Regions from separate parts of the Pseudoalteromonas sp. APC 3358 genome, predicted to be linked through region 2. Evidence: predicted binding sites of a transcription regulator. Region 2 holds the regulator's gene; the other holds the start of a gene.
The links. The regulator sigma-54, encoded in region 2, starts transcription at its own class of promoters, with help from an activator protein. The targets are predictions, from matches to a motif close to GTTGGCACGNNNNTNGNNT.
Positions count from the first base shown of each region.

Region 1: a site for sigma-54 is predicted at 7,826-7,844, ahead of QL995_RS10820 (DUF2726 domain-containing protein). Genes of this name have one in related genera too.

Region 1 covers NZ_JASDCE010000005.1:353,974-370,771, forward strand. The annotation lists gene QL995_RS10785 (sodium ion-translocating decarboxylase subunit beta) at 1-1,104, shown strand, start outside; gene QL995_RS10790 (aldo/keto reductase) at 1,247-2,218, shown strand; gene QL995_RS10795 (hypothetical protein) at 2,232-2,408, shown strand; gene QL995_RS10800 (peptidoglycan DD-metalloendopeptidase family protein) at 2,483-3,796, opposite strand; gene tyrS (tyrosine--tRNA ligase) at 4,119-5,318, shown strand; gene ampE (regulatory signaling modulator protein AmpE) at 5,415-6,359, opposite strand; gene mtnN (5'-methylthioadenosine/S-adenosylhomocysteine nucleosidase) at 6,360-7,067, opposite strand; gene QL995_RS10820 (DUF2726 domain-containing protein) at 7,190-7,786, opposite strand; gene folE2 (GTP cyclohydrolase FolE2) at 7,903-8,823, opposite strand; gene arcB (aerobic respiration two-component sensor histidine kinase ArcB) at 9,056-11,374, shown strand; gene arcA (two-component system response regulator ArcA) at 11,391-12,107, opposite strand; gene QL995_RS10840 (HAMP domain-containing sensor histidine kinase) at 12,598-14,202, opposite strand; gene QL995_RS10845 (methyltransferase) at 14,354-15,379, opposite strand; gene trmB (tRNA (guanosine(46)-N7)-methyltransferase TrmB) at 15,446-16,171, opposite strand; gene mutY (A/G-specific adenine glycosylase) at 16,333-16,798, shown strand, end outside.
Region 2 covers NZ_JASDCE010000002.1:69,041-85,838, reverse strand. The annotation lists gene QL995_RS03060 (KpsF/GutQ family sugar-phosphate isomerase) at 1-632, shown strand, start outside; gene kdsC (3-deoxy-manno-octulosonate-8-phosphatase KdsC) at 633-1,184, shown strand; gene lptC (LPS export ABC transporter periplasmic protein LptC) at 1,181-1,735, shown strand; gene lptA (lipopolysaccharide transport periplasmic protein LptA) at 1,725-2,270, shown strand; gene lptB (LPS export ABC transporter ATP-binding protein) at 2,267-2,992, shown strand; gene QL995_RS03035 (RNA polymerase factor sigma-54) at 3,062-4,561, shown strand; gene hpf (ribosome hibernation promoting factor) at 4,588-4,875, shown strand; gene ptsN (PTS IIA-like nitrogen regulatory protein PtsN) at 4,880-5,332, shown strand; gene rapZ (RNase adapter RapZ) at 5,351-6,196, shown strand; gene QL995_RS03015 (HPr family phosphocarrier protein) at 6,239-6,511, shown strand; gene mgtE (magnesium transporter) at 6,642-8,000, shown strand; gene QL995_RS03005 (protein disulfide oxidoreductase) at 8,057-8,608, shown strand; gene QL995_RS03000 (YgiQ family radical SAM protein) at 8,801-10,978, opposite strand; gene QL995_RS02995 (EAL domain-containing protein) at 11,109-13,298, opposite strand; gene QL995_RS02990 (SRPBCC family protein) at 13,410-13,991, shown strand; gene QL995_RS02985 (TIGR03899 family protein) at 13,960-14,847, shown strand; gene QL995_RS02980 (TIGR04219 family outer membrane beta-barrel protein) at 14,881-15,651, opposite strand; gene QL995_RS02975 (DUF2333 family protein) at 15,655-16,641, opposite strand; gene QL995_RS02970 (copper chaperone PCu(A)C) at 16,650-16,798, opposite strand, start outside.

The DNA of each region.
Region 1 (16,798 bases), on a different contig from region 2:
GCTACTGGCATTGCTAACTTTACAATCCCATCGTTAATTATGATTGCGGTAGGGTGTTTATTACTGTTTTTAGCGATAGCTAAAGGCTTTGAACCACTATTATTATTACCAATTGGTTTTGGTGCAATTTTAACAAATGTACCAGTGGCAGGTTTGTCAGACCCAGGTGGGCTTTTGTATTACGTTTATTACGTGGGTATTGATACGGGGATTTTTCCGTTATTAATATTTATGGGAGTAGGGGCGCTGACCGACTTTAGCGCGCTTATTGCAAACCCACGTATGTTGTTATTAGGTGCGGCTGCACAGTTTGGTATTTTTGCTACATTGTTTGGCGCTATATTACTTAACTATGTGCCAGGTTTTGAGTTTACTCTACAGGACGCATCGGCTATTGCAATTATTGGTGGTGCAGATGGACCGACTGCAATATTTTTAGCGTCAAAACTGGCACCTGATTTACTTGGTGCAATAGCGGTAGCCGCATACTCATACATGGCACTTGTGCCAATTATTCAGCCGCCAATTATGCGTGCGTTAACAACCCCAGAAGAACGTAAAATTAAGATGCCAGAGCTTCGCAAAGTATCTAAAAAGGAAAAGATTATTTTCCCTCTTATGGTGCTTAGTTTAACGGCTATGTTTTTACCGGCTGCTATACCGCTTGTAGGTATGTTTTGTTTAGGTAACTTAATGCGAGAGTCGGGTGTTGTTGATAGATTAAGTAACAGTGCTCAAAACGAAATCATCAATGTTACAACTATATTTTTAGGTTTAGCTGTAGGTTCAAAGCTTGCTGCAGATAAGTTTTTAACTGTTGAGACGATTGGTATTTTAGTGCTTGGCGCACTGGCTTTTGCAATTGGTACGGCATCTGGCGTATTTATGGCAAAAGGACTTAACCGCATATCTAAAACACCTATAAACCCATTAATTGGGGCAGCAGGTGTATCGGCTGTGCCAATGGCGGCACGAGTAGTTAATAAAGTTGGCCTTGAAAGCAACCCACATAACTTTTTACTTATGCATGCTATGGGACCCAACGTAGCGGGTGTACTTGGTAGTGCAGTTGCTGCGGGTATTTTATTAGCACTTGTTGGCTAATAATTAACGTGGTAGTTAATAAATGATTTAGCGCAGTTTACTGCGCTTTTTTTTGTTCTTAATTTGTTCACCGCTAAATGGTTTCTTGTTCAGCGCTTTTTGTTTACAGTAACAGCTCTTCAAAATTTTAAGGATAGTTATCATGCTTCACACACCTTTAGCAAAGCACTTACCTCATGTTAGTAAACTTGTATTCGGATGCATGGGTCTGGGCGGCGGTTGGAATAAAGACGCAATCACTGATGCACATGTTAAGCAAACTCATGAATGCATAGATAACGCTATTGAAGGTGGCATTAACTTTTTTGACCATGCTGATATTTATACTTTTGGTAAAGCGGAGCAGGTTTTTGGTAAAGCATTAAGCGAGCGACCAGAGCTTAGAGAGCACATGTATATTCAATCTAAGTGTGGGATTCGTTTTGAAGATGACTTAGGGCCCAAGCGCTATGATTTTTCATCAAAGTGGATTGAGCAATCAGTTGAAGCATCCTTGAAGCGATTAAATACAGACTATTTAGACGTACTTATGCTGCATCGTCCTGATCCACTCATGGAAGTTAACGAAATTGCTCGTATATTTAGTTGCTTAAAAGAAAGCGGTAAAGTGCGCAATTTTGCAGTATCGAATATGCAGCAACATCAAATGAATTTTTTACAGCATGCACTTGATATGCCGATTGTGGCTAATCAAATTGAGGCTAGTTTACAAAAACATCAGTTTGTTGATGAAGGTGTATATGCCGGTAACAGTGACGGTAAGGATCTTAATTTTACGCCAGGTAGTATTGAGTACTGTCGCCATTTTGAAATTCAAATTCAAAGCTGGGGCAGTTTATGCCAAGGATTATACAGCGGCAGTGATTTATCAAACGCATCGCAGGCTGATATAAACACCAGTCTTTTAGTTAATAAGCTGGCTGCACTTTATGATACTTCTGCTGAGGCTATTGTTATTGCATGGTTACTGCGCCATCCCGCATCTATTCAGCCTATTATCGGAACAACTAATGCCAAGCGTATTAAAGCCTCTTGTGATGCTGTAAACGTACAACTAACTCGTGAGCATTGGTATGCACTTTATGTAAGCGCTAAAGGCCATGAGCTACCATAAGTAGGGCATTGATATGAATATATTCGTTATTTTAATTGGTTTGTTTGTCGCGCTAGCGATACTTATTCCACTGCTTGAAAAATATCAAAGTAAAATAGGGCTCAACGGTGCAACCAAATACAGCAAATATATTTGGCCATTAGTGATGGTGTCCTTAGTGATTCAGCTCATTTATGTATTAATGTATTAATGGTTTTTAGCGTATACAAAAAAGCCTTTGCAGGTTTAACCTGCAAAGGCTTTTTTAATGTTTATTAATAAACTTTATTTAAGTGCTAACTGTAGCTCGCGATTGCGCTCAAGTTGGGCAATAAAGTTATCTGCAATCGGTTTAAACTTAGCAAGTTCTGAGCGAGGTAGTGGCTCTGACTTAGGAAGTTTTACTGTTTTAGGATTACGGTGAACGCCATTTACTAAAAATTCATAGTGTAAATGCGCGCCAGTAACACGACCCGTAGAACCTACAGTACCAATTTGTTGGCCCTGTTTAACTTTTTGGCCCGTTTTAACTAGTTTCTTATTTAGGTGTAAGTACTTAGTTACATATTGTGTGCCATGGCTAATAAATACGTAGTTACCGTTGTACTTGCTGTAACCCGCTTTAACTACCTTACCGTTACCTGATGCAACCACCGGTGTGCCAGTGCGTGCCGCAAAGTCGATACCACGGTGCGCTCTAACTTGCCCAGTAACTGGGTGTAAGCGACGAGGATTAAAGCTCGAACTAATATATTTAAAGCTTACAGGTGCACGTAAAAATGCTTTTTTCATGCTACGCCCTTCAGGCGTATAAAAATTGCCGTCGGTATGGCGAATCGCTGCAAAGCGCTGACCTTGGTTTACAAATTCAGCGGCAATAATTTTACCGGTACCAATAAACTCGCCATCAACATAATGAGACTCGTAAATTAAGCCAAACACATCGCCTTTACGAATGTCGTTTGCAAAATCAACATCCCAACCAAATATGTCAGCAAAGTTCATTATTTGGCGTTCGCTTAAACCTGCCGCTATTGCTGAAGTCCAAAAGTTGTTAGATATTTCGCCGCCAGCGGTTTTGGTTAGCGTTTCAATTTCTTTACTATCAATAGCTGTATCGTAGTTACCTTCTTCATTTAAGGTAACAAATAAAGTATCGGTTTTTGAAATCACATAGCGCAGTTGAGCCAAAGAGCCATCTTCAGCTGTCGCAAAGCTAAGTATTTCACCGGGGTGAATTTTAGTTAGCTTGCGCGTTTCTGCGTTAGTGTTAATTAGTTTATGGAGCGTTTGAGCTGAAAAACCAGCACGTTTGAAGATAATTGCTAAATTGTCGCCATTTTTAACTTTATGATCGACAAAGTCGTATTCTGGTAACTTTTCTGCTGCTTGCTCTGAATTTAACTCAGTTAATTTTTCGTTGTCATCAACTTTAACTTGTAACTCATAGCGCTTGCCTATCTCTAATGCATCTGCATTATTGTCTTTAGAAGCAGTCGCTTTTTCAGAAGGAAGAAATGCCAAGCCGGCAATAGCAGAAACTAAACCTAAAATAAGCAATTTGTGTTTTTTTGGGAGAGTGTTAACCACGTGAACCATAACGTGCCTTTTTCTGCTGTCAAGATAATAAATACATAATATTGCAGGATATACTTAATAATGTACGAATACTAGTGCTTTGTAGATTTAAACTAACCTTAAACTACGCTAAAATCAGGGTTAGGAAGCCTTTTTTAACGTCCTATCTAACTAAGACTCAATTCATTTTGTTTAGTTGCATTAATAACTTAAAAAGTTATTTTAATTAGGTAGAAATTTGTTATGTTAGCTACATATATATATTCGGTTTAAACCTATATTAAACCGTGATTACAAGTAACTAGTCCGCCCCTTCGTAGGCAGAATTTTGGAGTAATACAAAGTGGATTTACAAACCGCTCTAGCAGAGATAAAACGCGGTGCAGAAGAAATATTAATTGAAGACGAACTAGTTGAAAAACTAAAGTCGGGCAAAAAGCTAAAAATAAAAGCTGGCTTTGATCCTACAGCCCCTGATTTACATTTAGGGCACACTGTACTAATTAATAAAATGAAAACCTTTCAGGATTTAGGTCATGAGGTTATTTTCTTAATTGGTGACTTTACTGGCATGATTGGTGACCCAACAGGTAAAAACGTAACGCGTAAACCACTTACTCGCGAAGACGTACTAGCCAATGCCGAAACATATAAAGAACAAGTATTCAAAATTCTAGATCCTGCTAAAACCACTGTTGCATTTAACTCTACTTGGATGGAAAAGTTAGGCGCTGCAGGTATGATAAAACTTGCTGCTAACCAAACAGTAGCGCGCATGCTTGAACGTGATGACTTTAAAAAGCGTTACGGCAGCGGTCAACCAATTGCAATTCATGAGTTTTTATATCCACTGGTACAAGGTTGGGATTCGGTTGCACTAGAGTCAGATGTTGAACTGGGCGGTACTGATCAGCGCTTTAACTTGCTAATGGGTCGTGAGCTACAAAAAGTTGAAGGGCAAAAGCCGCAAACAGTATTAATGATGCCATTACTTGAAGGTACTGACGGCGTTCAAAAAATGTCTAAGTCGCTTGGTAACTACATTGGTATTACTGATGCGCCTAACGATATGTTTGGTAAAATAATGTCAATTAGTGATGTGCTAATGTGGCGTTATTACGACTTATTAAGTGCGCTTTCTATTGAAGAAATTGCAGCTCAAAAAGAACGTGTTGAGCAAGGTACGAATCCGCGCGATATTAAAATTGAACTAGCTAAAGAGCTAATTGCTCGTTTTCATAGTGAAGCTGATGCACAAGGTGCACATGATGATTTTATTCAGCGTTTTCAGAAAAAAGCGTTACCAGATGAAATCCCAGAGCTGACAATCACTATTGCAGAAGATACTATTTTAATTGCTAACTTGCTTAAAGAAGCAAATTTAGTAGTAAGTACATCAGAAGCAATGCGTATGATTAAGCAAGGTGCAGTTAAACTTAACGGTGAAGATAAAATCACTGACACCAAACTTGAAATAGCAAAAGGCACAACGGCTATTTACCAAGTAGGTAAACGTAAGTTTGCAAACATCACTGTAGCTTAAATACCATTTGAAAACTAAAAAACCAGCCTAGGCTGGTTTTTTTGTGCTCGTATTTTGGGGTCTGTAAATAGTTACGAGGTAGTCACTAAATAGTCACTAAATCACTTTTAATATTTCAATACTTACAATTACTAACAACCAAAATACACGCGCCTGATTTAATCTATTAATTATTACAGGTACATCCTCGGGTGTAGGTAGTCTATCAGTACCTATACGCATTTTATTAAAGCGAGTACCTAAATAAACTGCAGGCCCGCCCAGCTGCACGCCAAGTGATGCAGAGCATGTGCTTAGTAGCCAACCTGTATTTGTTTGATAAAAATGTCTGCCATAATGCTTTATGTAGTGCATGCTTTGTTTGCTCGCTCTACTTGCTGCAATAGTTAAAGCGAGTAAGCGCATTGGAATATACTCAATAATAAACAAGAGAGTTTTAAGCGGTTTTAAAAAGTAGCTATTTGGGGATATGTCACTACGCCAGGCTTGTTGTATTAAAGTAAGTAATCGATAGGCGAGGGCAGCAATAGGGCCAAAGGCTAAAAATATAAATATAACTACGAAATAGTATCGAGCAGTGCGCAGTATTAAGCTTTCAATTAATGCTTTGATAATACCAGGAGATGAAAGCCTATTAACTTCACGGGCAAGCAGTGGTTTTAGTAATTCGCGTGCTGTCGATTTTTGATTTTGTTTAGTTAGCTTTGCAATGCGAAGTGCTTTTTTATCAATACTCTTACTTTCTAAGCATAAGTATAAAATAAGGCCAGCGAGTAATTCAGGATAAAAAGCAAACTCGAGTAGTAGCACTACAATAATGAGAATGACACTTAAAATGAGCGTGCTTGCGAGTATAGCTGCCAAATATTGATATCTTTTAGGTTCTTTGCTTTTGTATATGCGCTTGCCAATAGCACTAAAAACAGCATTTAACGCTGTATTAGGATGATACCAGCTAATAAGGGGAATAAAGCGCTCAGCAAGGAGCGCTAGTATGAAGGCAATAAAGTCCAAGTGATTTTGAACAATATTGCTAAGCATTTACAGAGACACTGCAGTTAGCTTTTCTAAAAGTGCGACAACCATTTTAGATGAGTTGATTGATGCTGTTTCTAGGTATTCTTCAAATGATTGTGGTGACTCTTTACCTGCAATATCAGACATTGAGCGAATTACAACAAATGGTGTGTTAAGCGTAAAACACGTTTGTGCAATTGAAGCGCCTTCCATTTCAACGGCAAGCATTGTAGGAAAATCACTGCGTGCTTTATCGATACGCACAGGGTCACACATAAATGTGTCACCAGTACAAATTAAGCCAACAAGTGTTTTAACATCACTGATTTGTTCGATTGTTTGTTGTGCTGCTTCAACTAATTTAGGGTGAGCTGTAAAGCCTGCTGGCATTTGTGGTACTTGGCCAATTTCGTAGCCAAAAGCAGTAACATCTACATCGTGATGACGTACTTCTGACGAAATTACTACGTCGCCAACACTTAGAGAAGGATCGAATCCACCGGCAGAGCCTGTGTTAATTACGCAATCAGGTTTGAAGTTGTCAATTAGTAAGGTAGTTGCAATTGTTGATGCTACTTTACCAATACCAGATTGTACAAGTGTTACTGTGTTACCAGCCAATTCACCAGTATAAAAAGTGAAACCTGCTTTAGTTAAAATTTGTGGGTTTTGCATCGCTTCACGTAAAATTTTAACTTCTGGCTCCATTGCGCCAATAATACCAACATTCATAATGTTTAATTCCTGAGTTTGAATCACTTGATTATACGTGAAGTTAGCAATAAAAAACAAAAAAGCGAGCTTGTTTATGAGCTCGCTTTAAATACTTTTTAGGAGAGTATTTAATTTGGTTTTTAAATTTCAGCTAAAGCAGTTGTTTGTGCTTTGGCTTGAGAAGGTGAAAGTACCGCTGGCTTATGTGAGCGATTACGAACAGGGCGCTGCGTTTGTGTTGCTGCAGGCTTACCAAGTTTAAACATAATTGCATCGCGTACTTCAGAAGGACGGTAGCCCGATTTAACTTTCATACGAATATGTGGAATGCCCGCAGACTCTAGTGCACCGTTTACAAACCAGTCGCGTTGAGCTTTGTGGCCATCTTTATTGGCATTGTTAACTAGGTCAACGGCCGCAACAATAGTTAGTTTTTCTTTATCGATTAATACAAAGTCGAGTTGCTTATTTTTAGCTTTAGCTAAAGCAGCACGTTTAGATTTAATAGAAAGACCTTGCTTACAGTCAATAACGTCAATTAGCTTAACGCGACTAACAATTTTATATTGATCGCCAACAGCACGCTCGAGAAGATTTAAAAAAGCGCCTTCAACCTGCGTAAAAACAGTTTGCTTGCGGGTAAAAGGATACGGGTTTCCGCCATCGTCATTAAATTTTGACGCAACAACAGAAGCCCCGACAACTAATACTAGAATTAATAATAAAGCGAATTCCATACGGTAACTCCATAACAACAAATTGACACTGCTCAAATAAAGCAATTTACGTGCCTAAAAAGTATGAGTTATAAAATAATTACCAACTGTTTATAAAAGCTAAAACTATGTAGCTATTAAGCTTTGTATCCACCTTCAATACCTTTAACCGCAATAGCTACAGCATCGTGTGCATGGAGTGATTCATAATGGTTTATTTGCAGCCAGTAATCGCTGTAATTATCTGTTTCTAATAAAGCTTTAATTTTACGCGCTGCATCTTCACAAAACATAAGATTTTGACCATTTAAACGGGCAAATTCTTGCTCGTCTTCGCGTTTTACTGCCGCTTGTACAGGCGTTTTAAGTTCAGCTTCGAGGGTATTTATTAGAGTCACTACGTCAAATTCTTGAATATTGCTATCAAGCTTTACTTTTACGTTGGCAATAGAGCGCTGCGAGTGAGGTGTAGCGACTATGCCTTGTGTAGTGCCTAGCCATTCGTGCACATCTTTTTGGCTTAAGGTTTCTTGGTTAAACTTTTCGTTAAACGCGTTTTGTATAAGCTGGCGTGCAAGTGCTGCAGAGCAAGGGCATGTTGAAGAATAGGTAACATCTACGGTTAGCTCGTAGCTAATAATGTTATTTTCAATTGTACTGGTAAGTACAACTGGGTAGCTTTTCCAGCCTGCTTTACCACTTAATAGTGACTTACGGCGTAGCGGTAGTTCAAATTTAAATTCAATTTGTGCTTTATCGCTCAGCCCTTCGTGGCTAGTTATAAAGGTATCGAGTGCTTGCGCTATTGTTTGCGGATTGACTTGCTGCTCAGTCGAAAGCAGGTCAAGTGCTAAAAATAGACGTGACATATGAATGCCTTTGGCATCTTCTTTATGCAAATTTACAAATGCACGAGCTTTGGCATTTACTGTAACTGGAGATAAGTCTCGTGACTCAAAAATAAATGGCAGTTCGATTTCGCCCATGCCAACCCAGTCTAATTTACCTGTTCGTAAAGCGGGTGCAGTGTCTGCTATATCTGGCATCTTGGTTTGCATGTGCGCTACTCGTATTTTGGAGATAATAAAGCGGGGCATTTTACACTAAATAATTTATTGCTGAAATGATGAGTTTAAGAGATGAGCAAAATCAAACATGAAAAATTCTGTTTTTATCGCACAACATGGGTAGTGGTAGGAGAAAAATGCTAAAATCTGGGAAAATGGTATGTTTATACATGCGCATTGCCTTCTTTATATTTAAGCACACAGCTAAGAGATAAAATTACGTATGACCGATTATTCTTTGAGCCCTTGGGCTCGGGTACTTTCCAGCTCAATAACGCGATTTGGTGAATTTAAAACCGCAGCTATTTGTTACACTTTATTTTTAACTGTATCTCTTATTTTATCGAGCATGTTTTATTATGTTGCGATAGGCGAATTACACCTTGTTGATATTTTGGCTGTGGTATTTTTTACGGCTGTGGTTTCTCCTTTAATTATAAGTGTATTACTTAATTCAATACGTCAATTAGATGCCTCGTATGCTTATTTAGATAGCGCAACCAAGCAGGAGAAGCTCTTAAACCAAACCTTAAAAGACAACATTAGTCGTTTAAATATTGAAATTGATGAGCGTAAAATGGCATTTCATGCCAAGCATCGCGCTATTGAAGAGCTGCGCCGAGAAATTGCTGAGCGTAAAAAAACACAACAAGAACTTGCCCAACAAAGTATGTTGCAACGCTCAATCGTTGATTCATCTCCCGATTTATTTTATTACCGCGATAACAACGGTGTATTTGCCGGCTGTAATAAAATGTTTGAAGAGGTAATGGGAAAATCAAGTAGTGAGTTAATAGGAAAAACGGTTGAGCAGATATTCCCGAGTCATTTTTTAGCTGAAGTTTTGGCAACCGATAAAGAAGTAGAGCAAAGCCATAAAGCACTAACTATAGATGTAGGCTATGAAGTAAATGGTGAAACACGTTGGTTTGAGCTGCGTAAATTACCTTTTATAAATGATGACGGTGACTACATTGGTTTACTGGGTTTTGGACGTGATATCACTAGCCGTAAAGAAGCTGCACAGGCACTCGAAACTGCCTATAAAGACAAAGGTAAGTTTATTGCTACGCTGAGCCATGAACTACGTACTCCTTTAAATGGCATTGTTGGTTTAACGCGTATGTTATTAGACACAGAGCTTAATAAGCAGCAGCGTAGTTGGGGCAATACTATTTTTTCGAGTGCTGAAACACTCGGTAATATTTTTAACGATATTATAGATTTAGATAAAATAGATAGAGATCAGCTCGATATAGCAACCAATTCTATTAATGTGTCAGACTTTATAAACGATGTAGTTAACTTTGCAGGCTTAATAGCAGAGCAAAAAGAGCTTGAGTTTGATATTAAGCGCAATGGCATACTTGATGTTTACGCGCAGCTCGATCCGACTCGATTACGCCAAGTTGTTTGGAACTTAATTAACAACGCCGTTAAGTTTACTCAGCAAGGCAAAGTAACACTCGAATGCAGCAGAGAAAATCGCGTAGAAGGCCCATGGTTAGTTATTAAGGTACTAGATACAGGTCAAGGTATTCCACCAGAGCAGCTTGCCCATATATTTGATATGTATTACAAAGCGCCGGATTTAAAAGGCACTAACGCAATAGGTTCAGGTATTGGTTTAGCTGTAACCAAGGCACTTGTAAGTGCAATGAAAGGGATAATTACGGTAAATAGTACTGAAGGCGAAGGAAGTTGTTTTACAGTGCAAATACCGCTTAGTTTATGTGTTGCACCAACAGAGCAAAGTTATGTTGGCCGTGGTTTGTATATTCTACTAGTAGAAGATGTGCCTCTTAACGCCGAAATTGCTACAAACCTATTAGAGCAACGCGGGCATGAAGTGTTATGGGCTGAAACCGGTGAAGATGCACTCTCGTTTGTCGAAACCGAAGATGACTTAGATTTAGTACTACTTGATATGCAATTGCCAGATATAAACGGTGACGTGGTTGCTAAGCAAATACGCTCAGATAGCCACTTTGATAAATTACCCATTGTTGCTTTAACTGCCAATGTACGCAGTGCTGAAAAAGAGCTTGAAGGTATATCAATACAAGGTGCGTTGGCTAAACCAATTAACACAGTTAAGCTTGATAAAATGCTGGCTGACTTATTTGGCATTAAGCAAAGTGAATGCACAGAGCCACAGCTAAAAGTAAGTGAAGAAGCGCTAGAGGGCATTGATGCACACTTATTAGATATTGAAACAATAGAAGACTTTGTAAATTCGATGGGCTTAGTTGTATTTAGACGCAGTAGTCAGTTATTTGAAAAGCTAAGTCCACAATATCAGCAAGAATTACTTACCTCATTAAATACCGGTGATAGAGAAGAGTATGAATCAGTAGCGCATAAACTTAAAGGTGCGGCTGGCTCGGTAGGTTTAAATGATGTGCAGCTTCATGCCAAAATAATGGAGCATGGTGCGATTGATGAATCTGATGAAGTGTTAAAGCAGTGGTTAGATGTTTTAGCAGATAAAATAAATGAAGGACAAAAAGCCCTTCATTTATTTTTACAGCAATTAGAGTAAAACTAATTAGCTCTAATTAAGCGTCAATTTTACCAATGAAACGGTAACCTTCACCATGGATGGTGCTGATTAACTCTGACGTTGAGTTATCACTCTCAAAATGCTTACGAATGCGACGAATAGTAACATCAACAGTACGGTCATTTGCACGAAGCTCACGGCCTGTCATGTGCTTGATTAATTGCTCACGACTAAAAATACGACCTGGAGAATCAAGCATTAAACGAAGTGCTCTGTACTCACCTTTTGGTAAACGTTTAGCGTCGCCATTTGGAGAAGTAAGACAGCGGCTATTTTCATCAAGTTCCCAACCGTTAAACGTAATAACACCATTTGTTTCTAGTGCTGACTCTTCACCGCCTAAAGCAGTACGAGTAATTAGGTTGCGAGCTCTAATAGTTAATTCACGCGGGTTGAATGGCTTAGTAACGTAGTCATCTGCGCCAATTTCAAGACCTAAAATACGGTCAACATCGTTGTCACGACCCGTTAGGAATATAAGACCTACTTTACGCTTTTGGCGTAATTCACGGGCTAAAATAAGACCGTTTTTACCAGGAAGGTTGATATCCATAACTACAAGATTAACGTCATCGTTATTTGTAAGCTTGTCATGCATATCATCGCCATCAATGGCTTCAATAACTTTGTACCCTTCAGCTTCAAATAAACTAACTAGGTTCAGTCGAGTTACGTCTTCATCTTCTACGATTAGAATGACTGGCGTTTGCATTATTAATTAACCTTTTGGAATATTTTATTTATAAAAAACCGGTGACGAATTTATAACCGATTACTAGAGATTATAGGATTATACCCATTTGTTAACAAGGAAAAAACAAATTGGATAAAAATAAAACAGTAGGGTGTCCAAAGTCTACTAAAAAGGGCAGTGCAAAAACTACTGTTTAATTGATATATACGTGGATGTAGCTATTTGAATCATAAAGTCGAAGCCATTTTCCTTTAATAATTGATACATCATTCAATCAAACAAGGTACTTAAAATAATCAGACTAATTCAAAGCAAAACTATATCACTTTCTAACCTTTCATCAATGTATGTGATACAGCAAAGATAAAAAAGTTCATAAATCGCTTGGTAATATTTATTTAATGCAATTAAATAATGTTACGCGCTTATCACATGCCTCATTAATGAGGTCATTAAATGCTAATTCAAGGATAAATTTTAAATATATGCACTTTTTAGTGATCTTTATTTAAGGAATAGTAATTATAAAGCGAGCACCGTGTTTTTCTTCAAGATCAAACATAACTCTTCCGCCAAGTGCTTGTGTTACTAGGTTGTAGACTAAGTGCATGCCTAAGCCGCTTGCGCCTTGTCCGCGCTTTGAAGTTACAAACGGGTCAAAAATTCTATTTTTAATGTTTTTATCAACGCCTTGACCATTGTCAGAATAAACTATTGTTAATTTTTTCCCTACCAGTTCTACGTCAAAGCGAATTTCATTATTTTCTTTACCTATAAATCCATGGATCACAGAGTTCATAAGCAACTGCTGAAACACTTGTTGCAGAGGTTCAGACTTACTATGAATAGCCAAGTCGGTCGGACAGTTAATAATAACGACAGGCTTTTTAGGCAGTAGTTCAGATTGAATCGATGTTAAAACATCACTTATTAATTTATGTACATTAATATAGGTATTAACACCGTCATCTTGAATAACGGCCACTTTTTTAAAGTTAGATATCAGGTCTGCGGCACGATTTAGATTACGATAAATTAAGTCTAAGTTTTCAATACCTTCATCTATAAAGCGTTTTAGATGGCTTGAGGTAAGTTTTTTATCGTCAAAGCTTTGCTGTATATCTGCCAGTTTATCTCGAAGTAATGTAGAGCCTGTAATACCTAGCCCTATTGGTGTATTCACTTCATGGGCAACCCCAGCAACCATTTGCCCAAGCGATGCCATTTTTTCGTTTTCAACAATTTGCGTTTGGTACTGATGCATTCGCTCAAGGGTTGATAAAAGCTCTTGATTTGCTTCTCTGAGAGCGATTGTTCGCTGGTTTACTTTTTCTTCAAGGCTTTGGTTTAGTTGTTTTATTTCTTGTTTATCTTTTTCGTGGCGCTCAAGTTGCTTTTTGGTGCGTGTAAGCATGATATTTAAACTATTTGAAAGAGCGGTTATTTCTTTTACATCGGTTATTGGCGCGCGTGCATCATAGTTATGATTTTTAGATACATTCTGCAATAGCATGCTTAACTGCTCTATTGGCTTGGCTATACGTCGTTGAACTTTTATAGCAATAAAGTAAACAACGATTAAAATTAATAGAGTTAATAGCACGTCTATTAATATCTTTCTCTCAATATAGGTCTCTAAACTTTCGAGGCTCCCTCGCATGTATACATAACCGACCAACTTTTCGTTATCGTAAATAGGGCGGGTTAGTTCAATATGATCGCTCGTAATTCGTGGCGCTTTTAGCTCATCAACACTGTCTATTCTTAGTGGTACTGGAGGTGTTTTTTTTGCATTAAAGCTAATAAAAAAAACAGGTTTTTGAGATGCTTTTTCTATTGAATAAATATGTATGTTTTTTACAAGGGGGATATTTTCAAATGACTTGAGGCGTTTTTCTTCTGTTTTTCTATCATCTTCAACTACTGATTTACCAGCATCAAAAGCTACAATTTCAGAAAGTATGACGAGTTTATTAATGATTAATTGCTTTTGCTCTTTTACGCTTAAATAAGTAGATATCGAAATAGATAGCGACAAGCAAATAGCTGTAATAAGCATAATTAAATTTATGAGTGCTTTGCGAATGCTACTTTGATGAACTTTTTTAGGCATTATTTCGTTATCGCCTGAATTAATTTTGATTATTTAGAGTTTTAGTTTAGCAAAGACGGGAGAAAATGAAGGAAAAAAGCTAAATTAATTCTTATATTTATGCGAAGGTTAGCTTGAGCGCGTTTGCACTCAAGCATTTTTAAAAATAATACTAGCTGCTATATACGGCAAACTTGTTATTTTTAAATACCGTTTGGTAGCTTTCAAATTGCGTTTCTAAAATAGGCGGGTATTTTAAAAAGCTGTTAGCAACAATATTCAGCTTTCCTACTTTAGTTAAATGCTGTTTTGCATTTGCTAAAAATGTTTCTGCTACTGTGTAGTCGGTTGCAATACCTGTATGAAAAGGTGGATTGCTAATAATTAAATCAAACTTACCGGTAATGCTTTTAAGGCCGTCACTTAATATCGCTTCGCCTTTGATGCTGTTAAGCTTTAGAGTTTGCTGTGTTGCGTAAGTTGCCAGTGCACTTACATCACTACACACAAACTCAAGTGCTGGATTATGCAGCCCTAAAAAGGTTGCTATTAAACCTGCGCCACAGCCAAAGTCGAGAACCCTACCTTGCTTAATTGTCGGTGCGTTTTCGAGTAGAACTTTCGTTCCCATATCTAAACTACCGTGATTAAACACCCCTGGGACACTAATAGCTGTAAACTCGGTGTCGGCAACATTAACAATAAACTTTTTATGGTAGGTCGTAATATCAAAGTCAGGATGCTGGGTAATCTCAGCAAATGAGTAAAGAACGCAGTGCTTAGCTGAATCAATTTTGTTACTAAACTCAGCTTTACCAGCTAATTGCTTTTCAATTGATTTAACACCACTTTTGTTTTCACCTACCACCAATAGTTCGGCATCGTCAGTAATAGCAGAACGAATATTATCAAGCGCCATTAATAACTCAGGTTTTGATTTAGGATAGTAAAGAATAACTAAATCGTAGCCGTTACCAGGTATTGTGTGATTTACACAAATCTCAACGTCTTTGGTGTTTTTAGCAAACTCACCGTTAGCATGGTTGTAGCTAAATGCAGTTACCTTGCTTTGCGGGTTAAGTTTTTTAAGCTCTGTTAAAAAGCCATCTTGAACAAAGTTGACCACCAAGATAGATTTGCCCGTTAGTGCCTCGCTATTACGAAGTAACAGTAAACTTGGGTTGGTTAGTACGCTCATAAATGGCTTTGCCTTACAGTATGTTTAGTTTTATTAAAAATAAAAGTGAGTGCTTAAAGTTACAAATTACTCAGTACGTTCAAACATTAAATCCCACACGCCATGACCTAGGCGATGTCCGCGCTGCTCAAACTTAGTAAGCGGGCGCAAATCTGGACGTGGAACATAATCGTTTGTTTCTGATTGGTTTTTAAAACCAGGAGCTACATTCATTACTTCGAGCATATGCTCTGCATAGTTTTCCCAATCTGTTGCCATATGAAAAACGCCACCCATTTTCAGTTGGGCTCTTAGTTTTTCAACAAACTCAGTTTGTACAATACGGCGTTTATGATGACGCTTTTTATGCCAAGGATCAGGGAAAAACAACTGTAGTGTTGTTAAGCTTTCATTAGGTATACAGTCTGCAAGTACTTCAACTGCATCGTGTTCAAAAATACGTAAGTTAGTAATGCCTGCTTCATCGGCATCCATTAAACAAGCACCAACGCCTGGGCGGTGTACTTCAATACCAATAAAGTTTAGGTGAGGGGCATTTGTTGCCATTTCGACAAGCGATTTACCCATACCAAAACCAATTTCTACTACTACATCGTTGTTGTTGCCAAAAACTTCGCTTAAATCAAGCATACCGTTTTTATGCTCTAGGCCCATTGTTGGCCAGCATTTTTCGATTGCAGCGGCTTGGCCTTTGGTTAATCGACCTTCGCGTTTTACAAAACTGCGAATGGTGCGGATGTATTTACCTTCTTGCTTAGCTTGCTCAAGGTTAGTGTTGCTTGATTCACTCATATTATTGGCCTGACAAAAACAATGTGTTTAAAAATGGTTGCATATTATCCCTGACCGAGCCCGCAATCACAAGTATTAGCTGGTTTTACACGCCCTATAGCTTGATCTTTTTATTAACTACAATAGACTGAGCCGCCATTGAGCATCAGTAAAAGTACAATATGTTGGATTTAAATAAAGAACAGTCTAATTCGTTTTCTAATCAAGTCGTTGATTGGTATCACCTTCATGGGCGTAAAACACTTCCATGGCAGTTGGGTAAAACACCTTATAAAGTGTGGGTGTCTGAGGTGATGCTCCAGCAAACTCAAGTTATTACTGTTATCCCATATTTTGAAAAATTTATGCAAAGCTTTCCAGATATTATTGCTTTAGCCGATGCTGATGAAGATTTAGTACTGCATCACTGGACTGGCTTAGGGTATTACGCTCGTGCGCGTAACTTACATAAAACAGCTAAAATAGTACGTGACAAGTACCAAGGCGAATTTCCGCAAACGCTTGATGAAGTAATGGATTTACCGGGAATAGGGCGCTCTACAGCCGGGGCTGTTTTATCATTGTCGCTTGGACAGCATCATCCAATTTTAGATGGAAATGTTAAGCGAGTCTTAGCGCGCTACTTTA
Region 2 (16,798 bases):
AACGACTTGGTGCCAAAATGATATCGATGACTGGCAATACGCAATCAACCATGGCGACCCTTGCTAATGTACATGTGTGTATTAAAGTAGAAAAAGAAGCCTGTTCATTGGGTCTAGCTCCTACATCAAGTACCACTGCAACGCTTGCGATGGGCGATGCCATGGCGGTTGCATTATTAGAAGCTCGCGGCTTTACAGCTGATGACTTCGCGCTATCTCACCCAGGTGGTAGTTTAGGCAAGCGCTTATTACTTACTTTAAAAGATGTTATGCACAGCGGCGCAAATACACCTATTATTAGCGTTTCACAAACAGTTAAAGATGCCCTTATTGAAATGTCTGCTAAAGGGCTAGGCATGACAGCCATTGTTGATGAAAATCAGCAGCTCGTGGGATTATTTACCGATGGTGATTTGCGTCGTATTTTAGAGCAAAGAATTGATATTCATACAACACAAATAGATGTTGTTATGACTAAGTCATGCACAACGGCTACGCAAGATATTTTGGCTGCTGAAGCGCTTAATATTATGGAACACAAACGTATAAATGGCTTAATCGTCGTCAATGAGAAAAACCAACCTATTGGCGCATTAAACATGCAAGACCTATTAAAAGCAGGAGTATTATAAATGCAATTTGAAGAACTCTATCAACCGCTGAGCGATGATGCAAAAGCACGCGCTAAAAAAGTAAAACTACTTATATGCGATATTGATGGTGTATTTTCTGATGGCCGTATTTACCTTGGTAATCAAGGTGAAGAGCTAAAAGCATTTAATACAAAAGATGGTTTTGGCATTAAAGCGCTTATAAACAGTGGCTTTGAAGTTGCTGTAATTACTGGTCGTCATTCACAAATAGTGCAACAACGTATGAGCAGCTTAACCGTACAGCATATTTATCAAGGCCAAGAAAATAAGCTCATTGCCTATCAAGAATTAAAAGACAAACTCAACCTTAGCGATGAACAAATTGCTTATATCGGTGATGATGGTCCTGACATGCCCGTTATGGAATTAGTCGGCTTTGCTGTTGCAGTAAATGATGCCCATCCACTTATTAAACGTTTATCACACTATGTAACGCAAATGCCTGGCGGCTTTGGTGCAGTAAGAGAGCTCACCGACTTACTTATGCTTGAAAATGGTAAAGCATTGACTACACAAGGCACTAGTTCATGAATGCAGCGCGCATAATATTAAGCGTTTTATTCATTAGCTGTATGGTTTGGCTTTGGTACCCTTATTTTACACAAACAAATATTGTACCTCAGACTGAGCCTGAAGTTATTGCCAAGCCTGATTACATAGCCATTGAACTCAAACAAACAGCCTATGACGAACAAGGTAAAATTAGCCACAAAGTCACTGCGGCTAAAATGGAGCTATATCAACAATTAGGTTTTACGTTTTTTGAAAAACCTATTTTTACTTTATATAACGAAAAGCAAACGTGGCAAATAAATGCAGACGAAGCAACATTATACGAAGACAAACAATTAATTTTAGAAGGCAATGTGGTTGCCAAAAACTTAACCGATAACGCCATGATAGACAAAATCAATGCTGATAATATTCAGGTAGATATAAAGCTATTAACAATGCGTTCGGAGCAACCCGTTATCATCACTGGACCCAATTTAAAAATCACTGGTAAAGGCCTAGAAGCCGACTTAAAAACCGAAGTGATAAAACTAATTAACCATACGCGAACCATATATTATGACCAATAAAATATTAAAATCACTTATTATTCCTACACTTATACTAGCGTTTAATAGTAGTGCTGCAGAGCAAAACACGCAACCGACTGCAAATCAAATTTCAATAAGCGCCGATAAGCAAGAAGGTCAATTAAAAGCTAATGTCGGGATTTTTGAGAAAAACGTTGAAATTATTCACGGTAACCGCCGTATCACAGCCGACCGCTTAGAAGTACATAAACGCGATGAACTTGGTGATAATAAACAATTATTAATTGCTACAGGTAGCCCTGCGCACTTTGAAGAAAAGCAATCAGATGGCACGACTATGAGCGCCAGTGCTGACGAAGTGCGTTATGATGTATCTAAGCGTTTTTTAACGCTTGTTGGTAATGCACAAGTATCGCAAGCGGGACAAAAAATAAATGCTAAAAGCATTACCTACGATATAGAGCAGCAGCTAATCAGTGCCGAAAAAGATGAAAACTCAACTGACCGCGTTCACACAATTTTAGTACCAATCGAGACTAAAAAAAGTAAAAAAAGCGACAAAGGTCAACCATGAGCACATTAAAAGCAGAGCTATTAGCAAAGAGCTATAAAGGCCGTGAAGTTGTAAAAAACGTCGGCCTTGAAGTCAAAGCTGGCAGTATTGTTGGCTTACTTGGCCCTAACGGCGCAGGTAAAACCACCACGTTTTATATGATAGTAGGACTTGTACCTAGCGACAAAGGTAAAATATCGATAGACGATAACGATATTACTCTTTTACCTATGCATAGTCGTGCTAGATTAGGCATTGGCTACTTACCGCAAGAGTCTTCAATATTCAGAAAGCTGACTGTTTATCAAAACTTAATGGCCATTTTAGAAACGCGCAAAGAGTTAAATAAACAAGCTAGAGAAGACACTCTCGATAAATTATTAGATGAATTTAGCATACAACACATTCGTGATAGCCAAGGTATGGCATTGTCGGGTGGCGAACGTCGTCGTGTTGAAATAGCACGTGCGCTGGCAGCAGATCCTAAATTTATATTACTGGATGAACCATTTGCAGGTGTTGACCCGATTTCGGTATTAGATATAAAGAAAATAATAGAACATCTTAAAAATCGTGGGATTGGTGTATTAATTACCGATCATAACGTAAGAGAAACCCTTGATGTTTGTGAAAAAGCCTACATTGTTTCTCATGGGGAGCTGATTGCATCAGGTACTCCAGAACACGTATTAAATGATAAAACAGTACGCGATGTTTACTTAGGCGAGCAATTTAGGCTGTAACATTTACGCCATGTCTTTAAGCATCTGCTAGTATTAATTATAACAACATAAAAGGATTGTTAGAGATACATGAGGCAATCACTACAGCTGCGCATGGGCCAGCAACTTACAATGACTCCACAGCTGCAACAAGCTATTCGTTTGTTGCAACTCAGTACATTGGATCTCCAGCAAGAAATACAAGAAGCTCTCGACAGCAACCCGCTATTAGAGGTTGAAGAAGCAGACTATTCAGAAGACGCTGCAGGTAAAAACGAGCAAAAAGCAGATACAGATGACATAACTGTTAGCGCATCTGCCGATGATGCTCCAAGCGAATACGAACAAGATAGTGGTGAAGCACTTGCAAAAGACACGCTAAGTGACGACATGGCTATGGATGTTAGTTGGGATGAGTACATGAGTGCCGCTCCAGCAGCATCATCGGGTCCGATGCCTGAAGACGAATCAATATACCAAGGCGCCTCTACTGAAACGCTCCATGAGTATCTAATGTGGCAGTTACAACTAACGCCATTTAGCCCTACAGACGAAGCTATTGCTATTGCTATTGTAGAAGCCGTCGATGATTCAGGTATTTTAACACTAAGCTGCGAAGAGATTTTAGAAAGCTTTAATCAAGAAAACGAAGATGATAACGAAGTCGAACTTGATGAAATTGAAGCTGTATTAAAACGCATCCAACTGTTTGATCCTGTTGGTATTGCTGCACGTAGTTTACAAGAGTGTTTGTGTATTCAGCTTAACCAGTTTGATAAAGAAACACCTTACATTAATGAAACAAAAATGATTTTAACCGAGCATATTGATTTATTAGCTGCTCGTGACTATCGTACATTAATGAAGAAAACTAAGCTCAAAGAAGAAGAGCTTAAAGAAGTAATGACATTAATACATACTCTTAGCCCTAAACCTGCAGATACTATTGTAAGAGAAGAATCTGAGTATGTTATTCCCGATGTGTCAGTTAAAAAAATTAAAGGCCGCTGGGTTGTTGAGTTAAACCCAGATAGCATGCCTAAAATTCGTGTTAATAGCCAATACGCTGCAATGTCTCGCACTGTAAAATCCAGTGGTGACAGCCAGTTTATTCGCTCGCATTTACAAGAAGCTAAATGGTTTATTAAAAGCTTAGAAAGTAGAAACGACACGCTATTAAAAGTAACAAATTGTATTGTTAAGCAACAACAAGGCTTTTTTGAACACGGTCCTGAAGCCATGAAACCAATGGTTTTAAATGATGTTGCTGAAATGGTAGAAATGCACGAATCAACAATTTCGCGCGTAACAACCCAAAAGTATATGCACACACCCCGTGGTATATTTGAGCTTAAATACTTTTTCTCAAGCCATGTAAGCACCGAAAACGGTGGTGAATGTTCATCTACAGCAATCCGTGCGCTTATCCGAAAATTAATCGCAGCAGAAAACTCAGCAAAACCATTGAGTGATAGCAAAATAGCGGATATATTGGCTGAGCAAGGAATTAAAGTAGCGAGACGTACAATCGCAAAATACCGCGAATCTCTGGCTATTCCACCGTCAAATCAGCGTAAAAGTTTGATTTAAGACGCAAAAAAAAGAGGGTAATGCTTATGCAACTAAACTTAACTGGTCGTCACGTAGAATTAACCGATTCACTAAGAGACTATATTAATACCAAATTTGCGAAGCTAGAAAGACACTCTGATCATATTAATAATGTTCATGTCATTCTCGATGTAGAAAAATTAAATCAAAAAGCAGAAGCCACCATACACGTAAGCGGTGCTGAGCTATTTGCCTCTACAGAACATCAAGATATGTATGCCGCCATTGACTCGTTGATCGACAAGCTCGATCGACAAGTAATTAAACACAAAGAGAAGCTTGCTCGACACTAATATGATGAAATTAAGCTCACTTATATGCCAGGACTGCAGCAAAGCTGCGGTCCTTTTTAATAGCAAAAAAAGAATTTTAGAGTTCATTAGCGAACTTGCTCACGACAAACTTCCGTATTTACCGCAACAAGATATTCTTAATGCTTTAATGAGCAGAGAAAAATTGGGTAGTACAGGTATAGGGCGTGGCATTGCCATTCCTCATGGAAGAATGAGCGGTGCAGAAGAGCCTTTGGCTTTAGTACTCGTTAGCGAAACTCCAATAAATTTTGATGCAATCGATAATCGCCCTGTTGATATTTTCGTTGCACTCATCGTACCAGATGGCGATAACCAGCAGCACTTAAAGACTCTAGCAACCATTGCTGATAAACTAAACAACAAAGATTTTTGTAAACAGTTACGCAGTGCAAAATCAGATGCTGAGCTTTACCAAGTTATTGTCAATCAATCATAGTTTTATAAAGGGTGTTAAATGGAGTTAATTATCATAAGCGGCCGTTCTGGTTCTGGAAAGTCGGTTGCTTTACGCGTTGTAGAAGATTTAGGTTATTATTGCGTAGATAATATTCCAGTTAACTTGCTTCCTTCATTAGTTCGCAGTGTGTCTGATAGCTACGATAAAATTGCTGTTAGCATTGATGTGCGTAACATCCCTAAACAACAAGATGAATTTAACGATATTCTTGAATACTTGCCAGGCTTTGCAAACCCTACGTTATTTTATTTAGATAGCGACGATCAAACATTGATCAAACGTTTTTCTGAAACTCGTAGATTACACCCACTATCAATTGACTCGTTGCCTCTTGATTTAGCCATCAAAAAAGAAAAAGAATTACTTGATGTATTAATCACCCGCGCCGACTTTATGATAGATACGACTGATTTAAGCGTTCATCAACTTGCTGAATCTATTCGTGAAAAGATTTTAGGTAAAAAAGATAAGCAACTGATTGTCACGTTTGAATCGTTTGGTTTTAAATACGGTATACCAAAAGAAGCAGATTACGTATTTGATGCACGCTTTTTACCAAATCCACATTGGGAACCTGAATTAAAACCTTTAAATGGGTTAGATCAACCCGTTAAAGATTATTTGGCCAATCACAGCATAGTGCAAAAATTCACATGGCAAATTCAAACATTTGTACAAACATGGTTACCGCACTTAGAGCGAAATAACCGCAGTTATTTAACCATTGCCATTGGGTGTACAGGCGGACAACATCGCTCTGTATATTTAGCGCAAACTATCGGTGAAAGTTTTGCAATGACACATCCCAATGTGAAAATTCGCCATCGCGAACAAGAAAAATAATATAGCTGAATAATCACCTGTTCAGCTTAGGTAGAGTAAGTTATGCATTGTGAAGACACTTTTTTAATAAAAAACAAATTAGGATTGCACGCCAGAGCAGCCACAGTGCTTGCCCAATTGGCAGTGCAGTTTGATGCGACAATTACATTATTTCAAGATGACAAAGAAGCTGCAGGCGATAGCGTACTTGCATTAATGTTACTTGAAAGTAGCCAAGGCAAAGAAGTAAAAGTTGTATGTAAAGGCCCCGATTCTGAGCAAGCTTTACATGCTGTTGGAGAATTAATAGCACAACGTTTTAATGAACAAGAATAAACAGTTATAAAAATAATGCTCGCATTACTAATGCCCCAACTAAAACAGATATATAAAATAAATACGGTTAGTGACGCCAGTTAACTCACCTCTCCCCATAAAGTAATATAAAAATTTATAAAGGACGCCAATGCCTGAAGCTTTTGAACAAGATTACCCACTACAGCAACTAAAACAGGTGACTAAGTCACTCAATAGTGGTCAATTTGTTCAAGTTAGGCGCATGCTCGCAAAAACAGCTCCTTGTGATACCGCATTATTATTAGAATCATCACCACATAAAATTCGCCGACTCCTTTGGCAGTTGGTTGATCCTGATGTGCAAGGTGATGTTCTTGAAGAACTATCAGAAGATGTTCGTTTAGGCATTATTGCCCAAATGGAACCTAAGCACATTGCAGCCGCAACAGAAGATATGGGCCACGATGACTTAGGTGAAGTATTACGTAGTCTGCCAGACACCGTTTATAAAGACGTTGTTAGCGCGATGGACATTCAAGACCGTGAGCGTGCAACACAAGCACTTTCGTATCAAGAGCGTTCTGCTGGCGCGCTAATGAACACCGATACGGTGACCATTCGCCCTGATGTTACGCTTGATGTTGTACTTAGGTATATTAGGCTACGTGGCGAGTTACCAGAAGGTACCGATGACTTGTACGTTGTTGATAAGCATAACTGCTTTATAGGCGCTTTATCGCTGAGTACATTATTAACTAACCCGCCAGAAAAGATTGTTCGCGATTTAATGGATGAAGATTGTGAATCCATTCCAATCTCAATGGATGAAAGTGAAGTCGCGCAATTATTTGAACGTCATAATTGGATATCGGCCCCCGTAGTCGATGATAACGATCAGCTCCTTGGCCGTGTCACTATCGATGACATCGTTGACGTAATCCGAGAAGATGCTGAGCATAGTTTATTGGGCTTAGCCGGTCTTGATGATGAAGAAGATACCTTTGCGCCAGTACTAAAAAGCTCTAAAAAACGCTCAGTTTGGTTAGGTGTCAACTTACTAACTGCACTTGCAGCTGCTTTTGTAGCTAGCTTTTTTGAAGGCACTTTAGATGTTTTACCTATTTTAGCTGTACTTAACGGTATTGTCCCTTCTATGGGCGGTGTTGCAGGTAGCCAATCATTAACGCTTGTTATTCGTGGTATTGCGGTAGGCCATATAAATCAAACTAACCAACGCTTTTTAATGATGAAAGAGCTTGCTATTGGCGCGTTAAACGGTGTTTTGTGGTCGTTGTTAATAGCAGGTGTTATTGCCCTATGGCAATGGGATTTTATGCTTGGTGGCGTACTCGCCTTCGCTATGTTTATGAACTTAGTGGTGGCAGGTGTTGCTGGTGCGAGTATCCCTATTATTCTTAAAAGAATGAATATAGACCCAGCACTTGCAGGGAGTGTGGTGCTAACCACGGTGACAGATATTGTGGGTATATTCGCCTTTTTAGGTACTGCTACTTGGTTGCTGGTTTAAATTAGAAACCTTTGCAAATAACTAAAGTAAAAAACACTTAGGGTAAAGCTGCAACTATGACAACGGATATCAAAAATAAAAAAGACACACCTAAAAAAACGCCAAAACAAAAAGGCCTATCAATATTAAAAAGTGTGTTGATATATGGTTTCATATTTTTCGTAATTTATAACGCTGTAAATTGGTGGCGACAACCTGTTATGCCAGCAAATCCTCAATTACAATTAATAGATTATAAAGGGCAAAACATTGATTTGTCAGCAATGAGCCAAGATAAACCAACACTTGTCTATTTTTGGGGAACTTGGTGCCCTATTTGTAGCATTACCTCCCCTGCCATAAACGAACTCGCAAACGAGAATAACTACCCTGTCGTGAGCATCGCAATAAAATCAGGCTCGGATCAAAAACTACATGAGTATCTAAATGATCATGGCTACAGTTTTACCACTGTCAACGATCAACACGGTGAGATATTTGCCGATTGGCAAGGGCAAGTCACGCCATCTTATATAATCTTAAAAGATAATAAAATGACGCAAGGGCTAACAGGCATTCAGCCGTTATGGTCACTTAAATTACGTTTGTGGTTATCATCAACGTTTTAAGAAAAAACTAACTGCAAGTATATAGGCACTAAATATGTGCTATCTCAAGAGGGGTTTCTAAAAGCTCGCTCTTTATCACCTACAATAATATAGATAATAAAGAGCAAGGTTTACTTAATTTACGTATTAAAAAGGTTTTAAAAAACCTTAGCGTAATTAAACTAATCTACTAGTTGTTATTAGATTGAATCACTAACGTGTACTTTGACGATTACCGCCTACTTTTGGTTTAGTGTTTGCCTTTTTAAATTGGCTAAAACCGGTATGTCGCGTTAGTGCAGGACGTCCGCCTTTACTGCCACCTTTACCTGCTTTTTCATCACGCCCTTCTTCAGGCACTAAACAGTTAGGCCCTTTACCAATTAAATTAGCTTTACCCATTTTACGCAGTGCTTCACGTATCATCGGCCAACCTGCTGCATCATGGTAGCGTAAAATAGCTTTATGTAATCTACGTTGGCGAGCACCTTTAGGTACTGGAACAACTTCTGTATTGTTTTTTATATTACGTAAAGAGTTCATTTCTGTGTGGTAAATAGTCGTCGCATTAGCCATCGGTGATGGGTAAAAATTTTGTACCTGATCAAGCTTAAAGTCGTTTGATTTAAGCCATAAAGCCATGTTTACCATGTCTTCATCTTTTGTCCCTGGGTGAGCAGATATAAAGTAAGGAATTAAATACTGCTTTTTACCGGCTTCTTTAGAGTACTTATCAAATAATTCTTTAAATTGATCGTACGCCCCCATACCTGGTTTCATCATTTTTGATAATGGACCATCCTCTGTATGCTCTGGCGCTATTTTTAAGTAGCCACCTACATGATGCGTTACTAATTCTTTAACGTAACGCGGGTCGCGTACAGCTAAGTCGTAACGAACTCCAGAAGCAATCAATACCTTTTTGATACCCTTAACTTCACGTGCTTTTTTGTATAAGTCTATTGTTGGCGTATGATCTGTATCCATATGCTTACAAATTTCAGGATACACACATGATAAACGTCTACAGGTACTTTCTGCCTTTTTGCTAGTACAACGCAGTTTATACATATTTGCCGTTGGGCCACCTAAGTCAGAGATAACACCAGTAAAACCGGGTACCTTATCTCTAATCTGTTCAATTTCTTCAATAATTGATTCTTGCGAACGGCTTTGAATAATACGCCCTTCATGCTCCGTAATTGAGCAAAACGAACAACCTCCAAAACAGCCGCGCATAATATTAACTGACGTTTTTATCATGTCGTAAGCAGGAATTTTAGAGTCGCCGTAACTTGGGTGAGGAATACGCTGATACGGTAAACCAAACACAGCATCCATCTCATGTGTTTCTAATGGGTATGCTGGCGGGTTTACCCAAATAGAACGATCGCCGTGTCGCTGAAACAGTGCTCTTGCACAACCAGGATTTGTTTCTTGATGTAGAATACGCGAAGCGTGGGCGTATAAAGGTTTGTTAACACTTACTTGCTCATAAGCAGGTAACTTAACGTAAGTTTTTTCCCATGGCTTAGGTCGCGCAGGCTGAACCATAATCGGTTTTGCAGCTTCTGCTTTTAAATCTATACCGGCTTGTTTAAATTCAGATTTACTACAGCCAACATCATCAGCGCCGTATGGATTTGGAATTGGATCAATTTTACCAATTTTATCTATAGCGGTGGAGTCACTTCCACGCCAACCTGGTAAAGGTTCTTTTCTGATAACAGCCGTGCCGCGAATATCTTGAATAGTATCCATTGTTTCGCCTGCGGCAATACGATGTGCAACTTCAACTAACGGACGCTCTGCGTTACCGTAAATTAAAATATCAGCTTTTGCATCAAACAAAATACTACGACGTACTTTTTCTTGCCAATAGTCGTAATGAGCTATACGACGAAGACTCGCTTCAATACCACCAATAACAATTGGTATTCCTTTGTATGCTTCACGGCATTTTTGCGAGTAAATCATTACGGCGCGATCTGGACGTTTACCACCTACGTTATCTGGCGTGTAAGCATCATCGTGGCGCATACGCTTTTCAGCTGTATAGCGGTTAATCATCGAATCCATGTTGCCAGCTGTTACACCAAAAAATAAATTCGGTCTGCCTAGTTCCATAAATGCATCTTTAGAGTCCCATGCTGGCTGGGCGATAATACCTACTCTAAAACCTTGCGCTTCAAGTACACGGCCAATTACCGCCATACCAAAACTAGGATGATCGACGTACGCGTCACCACTAATTATTATTATGTCGCAGCTATCCCAGCCAAGTGCATCCATTTCTTCACGTGTAGTTGGTAAAAATGGCGCGGTGCCATAACATTCAGCCCAGTATTTAGGGTATGAAAATAAGGCGCGCTTAGCTTTGAGTGTGCTCATAATTGTGGCCGTAGAATAACAAAAGGCGCGAATTATACCCTACTAAATTGTTTATATATACAAAGTAGTCAAAGCATATCGCGCCTTAAATTCTAAATCGTTCATTAGCTTAAATAATAAGTTAATCTTTTTAGCGTTTATTTATAAATTCTATTAATTCATTTTCAGGCATGGGTTTAGCATACATAAAACCTTGTACTTCATCGCATCCTAAATTTTTTAAGAACTGGGCTTGCTCTTGTGTTTCGACCCCTTCAGCAATTGTTTTTAAGCCCAACTTAGCACCAAGTGATATAACTAAGGCAGCAATAGCGCCAGTGTCGTCATTTGGTAAATCTTTAATAAATGCACGATCTATTTTCAACCGATCCAAAGGTAAACTTTGAATGTAACTCAGCGACGAAAAACCAGTACCAAAGTCATCAATAGCAACTTCCATTCCGAGTTCTTTTAGCTCGCTTAGCGTACTAATAACCGTTTCCAGCTCATCCATTACTACGCTCTCGGTGATTTCTAATTCTATGTTTTTTGGCTTAACACCATATTTTAACAATGTATTTTTAACAGTTTGCGCATAACCTTTTACTTTAAACTGTGGAACAGACACATTAACTGCAATACAAATTTCTGTGCCCATATTTTCTAGGCGCTTTTGCTGTTGGCAAGCTTGTTCTAATACCCACTGCCCTATATCAACAATTAAGCCCGCATCCTCTGCAAGTGGCACAAATACAGCCGGTGATATATACACGCCATCACTTGCCGGCCAGCGTAATAATGCCTCACATCCAATTAGCGATAAGTCATCTAGTGCAAGTTGAGGTTGGTACCATACCTCTAATTTATTTCGAGCAAAGTCATGACGTAACTGCCTAATAATCCCTATCCGCCAAGCCATCTTATCTTGCATATCAATATTGTAATAAACGCCTTCTTTATGCTTTGCTTTTTTAGCTTGGTCAAGTGCAATATAAGCAACTTTAAGTGTATCAATACCGCTACTTTGAAAGTCTTGTTGTTGGCATAAGCCCACTCTAAAATCGATAGGGAGTAAATGTTCTTCTGCGTAAAATGAAATACCTAATTGCTCATTCAATTTTTTTAAGTCAAATTCGTCTTGGCGAATAATAAAACCAAAAACATCAGCGCCAATACGTGATAGTAATTTAGCTGTTGGGTAATTTTCTCTTAACCTTTGCACAATGCCAATTAATACTTTATTGCCGACCTCTTGCCCTAAGCCATTATTAATATCTGCAAAATTAACTACATCAAGTAATACAAATACATGATCGTTCACGTGTGGCTTTTGATAACTCACCACCCGCTCAATAAAGTTAGTACGATTTGAAATACCAGTAAGCACATCTTTATAAGCAGCATCTCTTAACTTTACAAATAACCTTATGTTATCAAGTGCTACACTTACATTAGTTAAGAAAACTTCAGCAAATTGTAGCTGTGCTTGTAAGGGAATGTGGTCGCACTCTATATATAAAGCCGCTTTTCGATGCTTACTTTTTAATATAAATGTTGAACTTGAGTCTATGTGTTGGTGCTTCGACAAACCAAAACACGACTCAACTTGTTCAAATACTTTGCTATCAACATTAATTAATTTTTTACCAAAATAGCTTTCGTAATGCCCGCAACCACCTAAGACCTGAATAAAATCATCGCCATCTAACTTACTGCAAACAAGCCCTCTAGGTGAACATTTTAAAATAATACTCATGTGCTTGATGATTTCTTTGCATAATTGCTTAACATCAGTAAGTCCTAAAATAGACTTTGATGCTGAAACAATCGTGTTCATTGCATCACTTTGATATTCAAGCTGACATACCTGCTCGTATGAGCGAATAGCGGTTATAAGCGAAGTTACTAACTTAGAACGAGTCAGCTCTGTTTTCGTTTTATAGTCATTTATGTCGTATTCTCGTATTACTTTTTCTTCTGGTGTAATACCTGCTTGCCCTGTTCTTAAAATAATTCTTACATGTTGATTATTTAATTCGTCACGCACCCTTTTTACAACCTGCAAACCGGCATCGTCAGTTTCCATAACAACGTCTAAAAAAATAACCGAAATATTTTTATTTTTAGCTAGCACTTCTATTGCTTCTGCACCCGAATAAGCATCGTGAAATCGCAAGCCAGCCCCTAAAAACTCAACGCCAGACAAAGCTAATTTTGTTACAGAATGAATCTCAGGTTCGTCATCAACAATTAAAATATCCCAAAACTTAGTCTGCTCAACAACAGCATCGTCTTCAAAATCTTGTTCAAAAAATAAAAAATCGTTTTGATCTGACGACATTCGCTCTCCTAAGTAGCAATCAATAAATTATTTTTGGTTTATAATCTAATTCATACTATAGTCGATTAATAAAAAGTTGTTGTATTTCAACTTGAAAAACTAATAAAAGGTGTGCTTATTAAACCATTAAAAATATTAATCAAATGCGTACTGTTATTACTATTAGTATTGGCACTGGTAGGGCTAATACTGCCTCAAAGTTATAGTGTAAATAAAACAATCGAAATTAATGCCAATCTTAAAGTAATAAAGCCGCTTATCACCGACTTTAGCCAATGGCAAAAATGGTCTCCATGGGAAAAAGTAGACCCCAGCATACGTTTTACTTTGGGCGAACCCAGTTCTGGCCTAGGGGCTCATCAGTCTTGGAAAGGAAAATGGGGGTATGGTGAAATGATCATAACTTCGGTAAGCCAAAATAAAGTCAGCTTCAACATACTTTTAAATGCTGAACATATTATTAGAGGCACTTTTAACCTTAGCGAGCAAAACGGTATAGTTACGTTAATATGTAATATTAAAGGTCAAACAACTGCTCCTTTAATATCTGGTTACACTGCAATTTTAAGCGAGTACGTACTCAGTAATACAGTTTCACTGGGGTTAAATAACCTTCAAACTGTTGCACAGCTTAGTGATCCACAAAGGATAATGCACAGTCATGACAGTCAAAACAGCACAGGCGAGAATTAATCTTGCCAACATCATCGAATCCTTACTTGGTTACCCTATAACAAAAGTAGGTAGTAACGGTGTACTACCCACTAACGAGCAAAGTTACGATATTAAGGGCCAAATTAAGCCGCTTTATCATATCAACAGTGAAAACTCTGTTTTAGCTCGCGCTCAAAAGCGCCAAGATTTATTACTTATTAAACAACAACAAAATATAGAATCAATTTTAGCAATGGCTATGGGGTTTTGCCCTGATGTAGCAAGTAGTAAACAGCCCGATGTTGATTGGGTAGAGCATTTTATAGCTCTGTGTGAAGATACTTCTAATGAATCAATGCAAATTTTATGGGCAAAAATTTTAACAGGAGAAACACTCAATCCTGGTACGTTTTCAATTAAAAGCCTACAAACTTTAAAACATATGACACAGCGAGAAGCAGACTCTTTGCAAAAATGTGTGTCGCTCTCAGGCTATAACGAAAAAGACGACAGCCACTTTATTTTACTCGGTTTTTACAAAAAACCATCTTTGTTTGATTTGCTACGAAAAGGCAATAAAGTATCTCTAAATTTAGGAAAAACGGGTATTAGCTTTCCTGATATTTTAACGCTCATGGATCTTAATTTACTGTATAGAAAAGAAATTGAATCTGCAGTGCTTAAAGCGGGACAAGAACTTACCCTTTCATTTTTATCGCAAAAGGTAACGTTAAAAGCAAAGAGTAGTGATTTGGTATTAAGCTATTACAAGTTTACGCAAACAGGTGACGAGCTATCTAAACTCATTAATTTCCCTGTCAATAAGGTCTATAAGCAGTTGATTAATAATGCGCTAGAGGGAGAGTTTGATTTAGCGTGGCACGCAATAAAATAATATGCCACGCTTTGTTTAATTAGAAAATACTAATTAAAAATGAACCTGAATACCCGCAAATGGGCCAGATGCATCAATATCAGTAGTAATATCATCTACATCATCAAGTTCTAATACCATAGAGCGGTAACCGGCTTTAACAGCAACATCTACTGCCAAGTTATCAATAAGTTCCCACGCTACGCCTACTTGGTAATCTTGTACTTTGCTGTCGTCAATAGCCAAAAAGCTACCTTCAAAAAATACACTTAAACCAGTAAATGGTAAGCCAGCTTCGGCACGGCCGTATGCAAGAGGAACAAAACCAGAGAAGTCTTTGGTTTCGGTAAAGTTAATACCACCATTTTGGGTAGTGCCGCTTACAACAATATCACCGTCAAACTGTTTAGCATTTAAACCTAGGTCTATTGAAATTAAGTCATTATCAAAAATTTCATAATAAAAAATATAATCAATATGCGTTAAATCACTTACCGTATTTACAGTAGAACCAACAACATAATCAGAACCATTAAAGCTAAATGTATCTGTAAGCAGCGCAGAACCATTTAACTCAAGCTCTGTATACTTTAATTTGATATTTGGTACTAACGGCACTGGGTGCTCAAGCGCCGCGTAATAACTTACAAAAGTCTCATCTTCAAAATTAAAATCTTGAGATGCATTATTTTTGTAAGAAAATTGGCCATCGTTATCTGACTTCCATCCATCAACACCTACGTATAAACCTAGTAGAGTGTCAGCTTGCGCTGCCGGTGCTAAACATGCCATTGAAAGGGCTGCTGCTAAACAATACTTTTTCATTTTTTATCCTTGAGCTAGTAGTTCGCTAAGTTCGATTAAAGCCGCATTGGCTCTAGAAATATAATTTGCCATAACTAAAGAGTGGTTAGCAACATAGCCAAAACCATTCCCGTTTAAAATAAGTGGGCTCCACACTGTTTCTTGGGTTGCCTCAAGCTCACGTATAATTTGTTGAACGCTTACACGCGCATTTTTCTTTTCAAGTACATCAGCAAAGTCGTACTCTATCGCTTGTAAAAAGTGTAGTAACGCCCAAGTAGCACCGCGAGACTCGTAAAATACATCGTCAATTTCTAACCACGGTGTTCTTACTTGCTGCTGAAGTGGAGCAAGAGTTGCTTGTTTATTTGATGAATTACCTGCTAAATCGGTGTTCACTTTTTCTTGGCCTACACTGGCACTTAAACGCTGACTTAAGCTACCTAAACGTTTTTCAGCTTCTTTAAGCCAACTACGTAAGTTATCTGCTCGTGCGTAAAATTGGCTATCGCGCTCATGCTCGTTAGCAATTTGTCCACGATATACCATTAAATAATCAATACCTTTTTGATACTCACCTTCAGCACTTGGCCATGCCCATGCTTCAGAGCTTATATTAAACTGTGGCTGCGCCTTTTTAAGTGCTTCATGCTCAGTAGACTGTGATTGCGAACGGCTAAAATCTTTTCGCATAGAAAGCGATAAATCACGCACCATTTCTAGCGCGCCATATTCCCACGCCGGCATATCATCCATAATAATACTTGGTGGTATTACATCATTTGATAAGTAGCCACCGGGTTTATCTAGTAAGGTATTTGCTACCGTAATTAATGTAGAAGTAGTTACATAACCCGTAACTATTTTTTCATTACGAAGCTGCGCTTGCTCTTTGGCGTTTGCAACAACATCAAAACGTGAAGGCTCAGTGCTCCAATAAACAGCAATTGCGTAAAATATGATAAGCAGTAAAACAACTATTCCTGCTATTTTTCCTTTGTGTTGCGACATGTGTACTCCTAGTGATGAGCGTGTTGAGTAGATGGTTTTGACTGCGTAGCTTGCGCTTCAAGCGACACGACTTGAGCATTAGTGAACAAGCGATTACCGTCACTAAAATATAGCGTGAGTTTGCGTTCTTGCCCTATTTTTAATGGCTCTTGTGGTT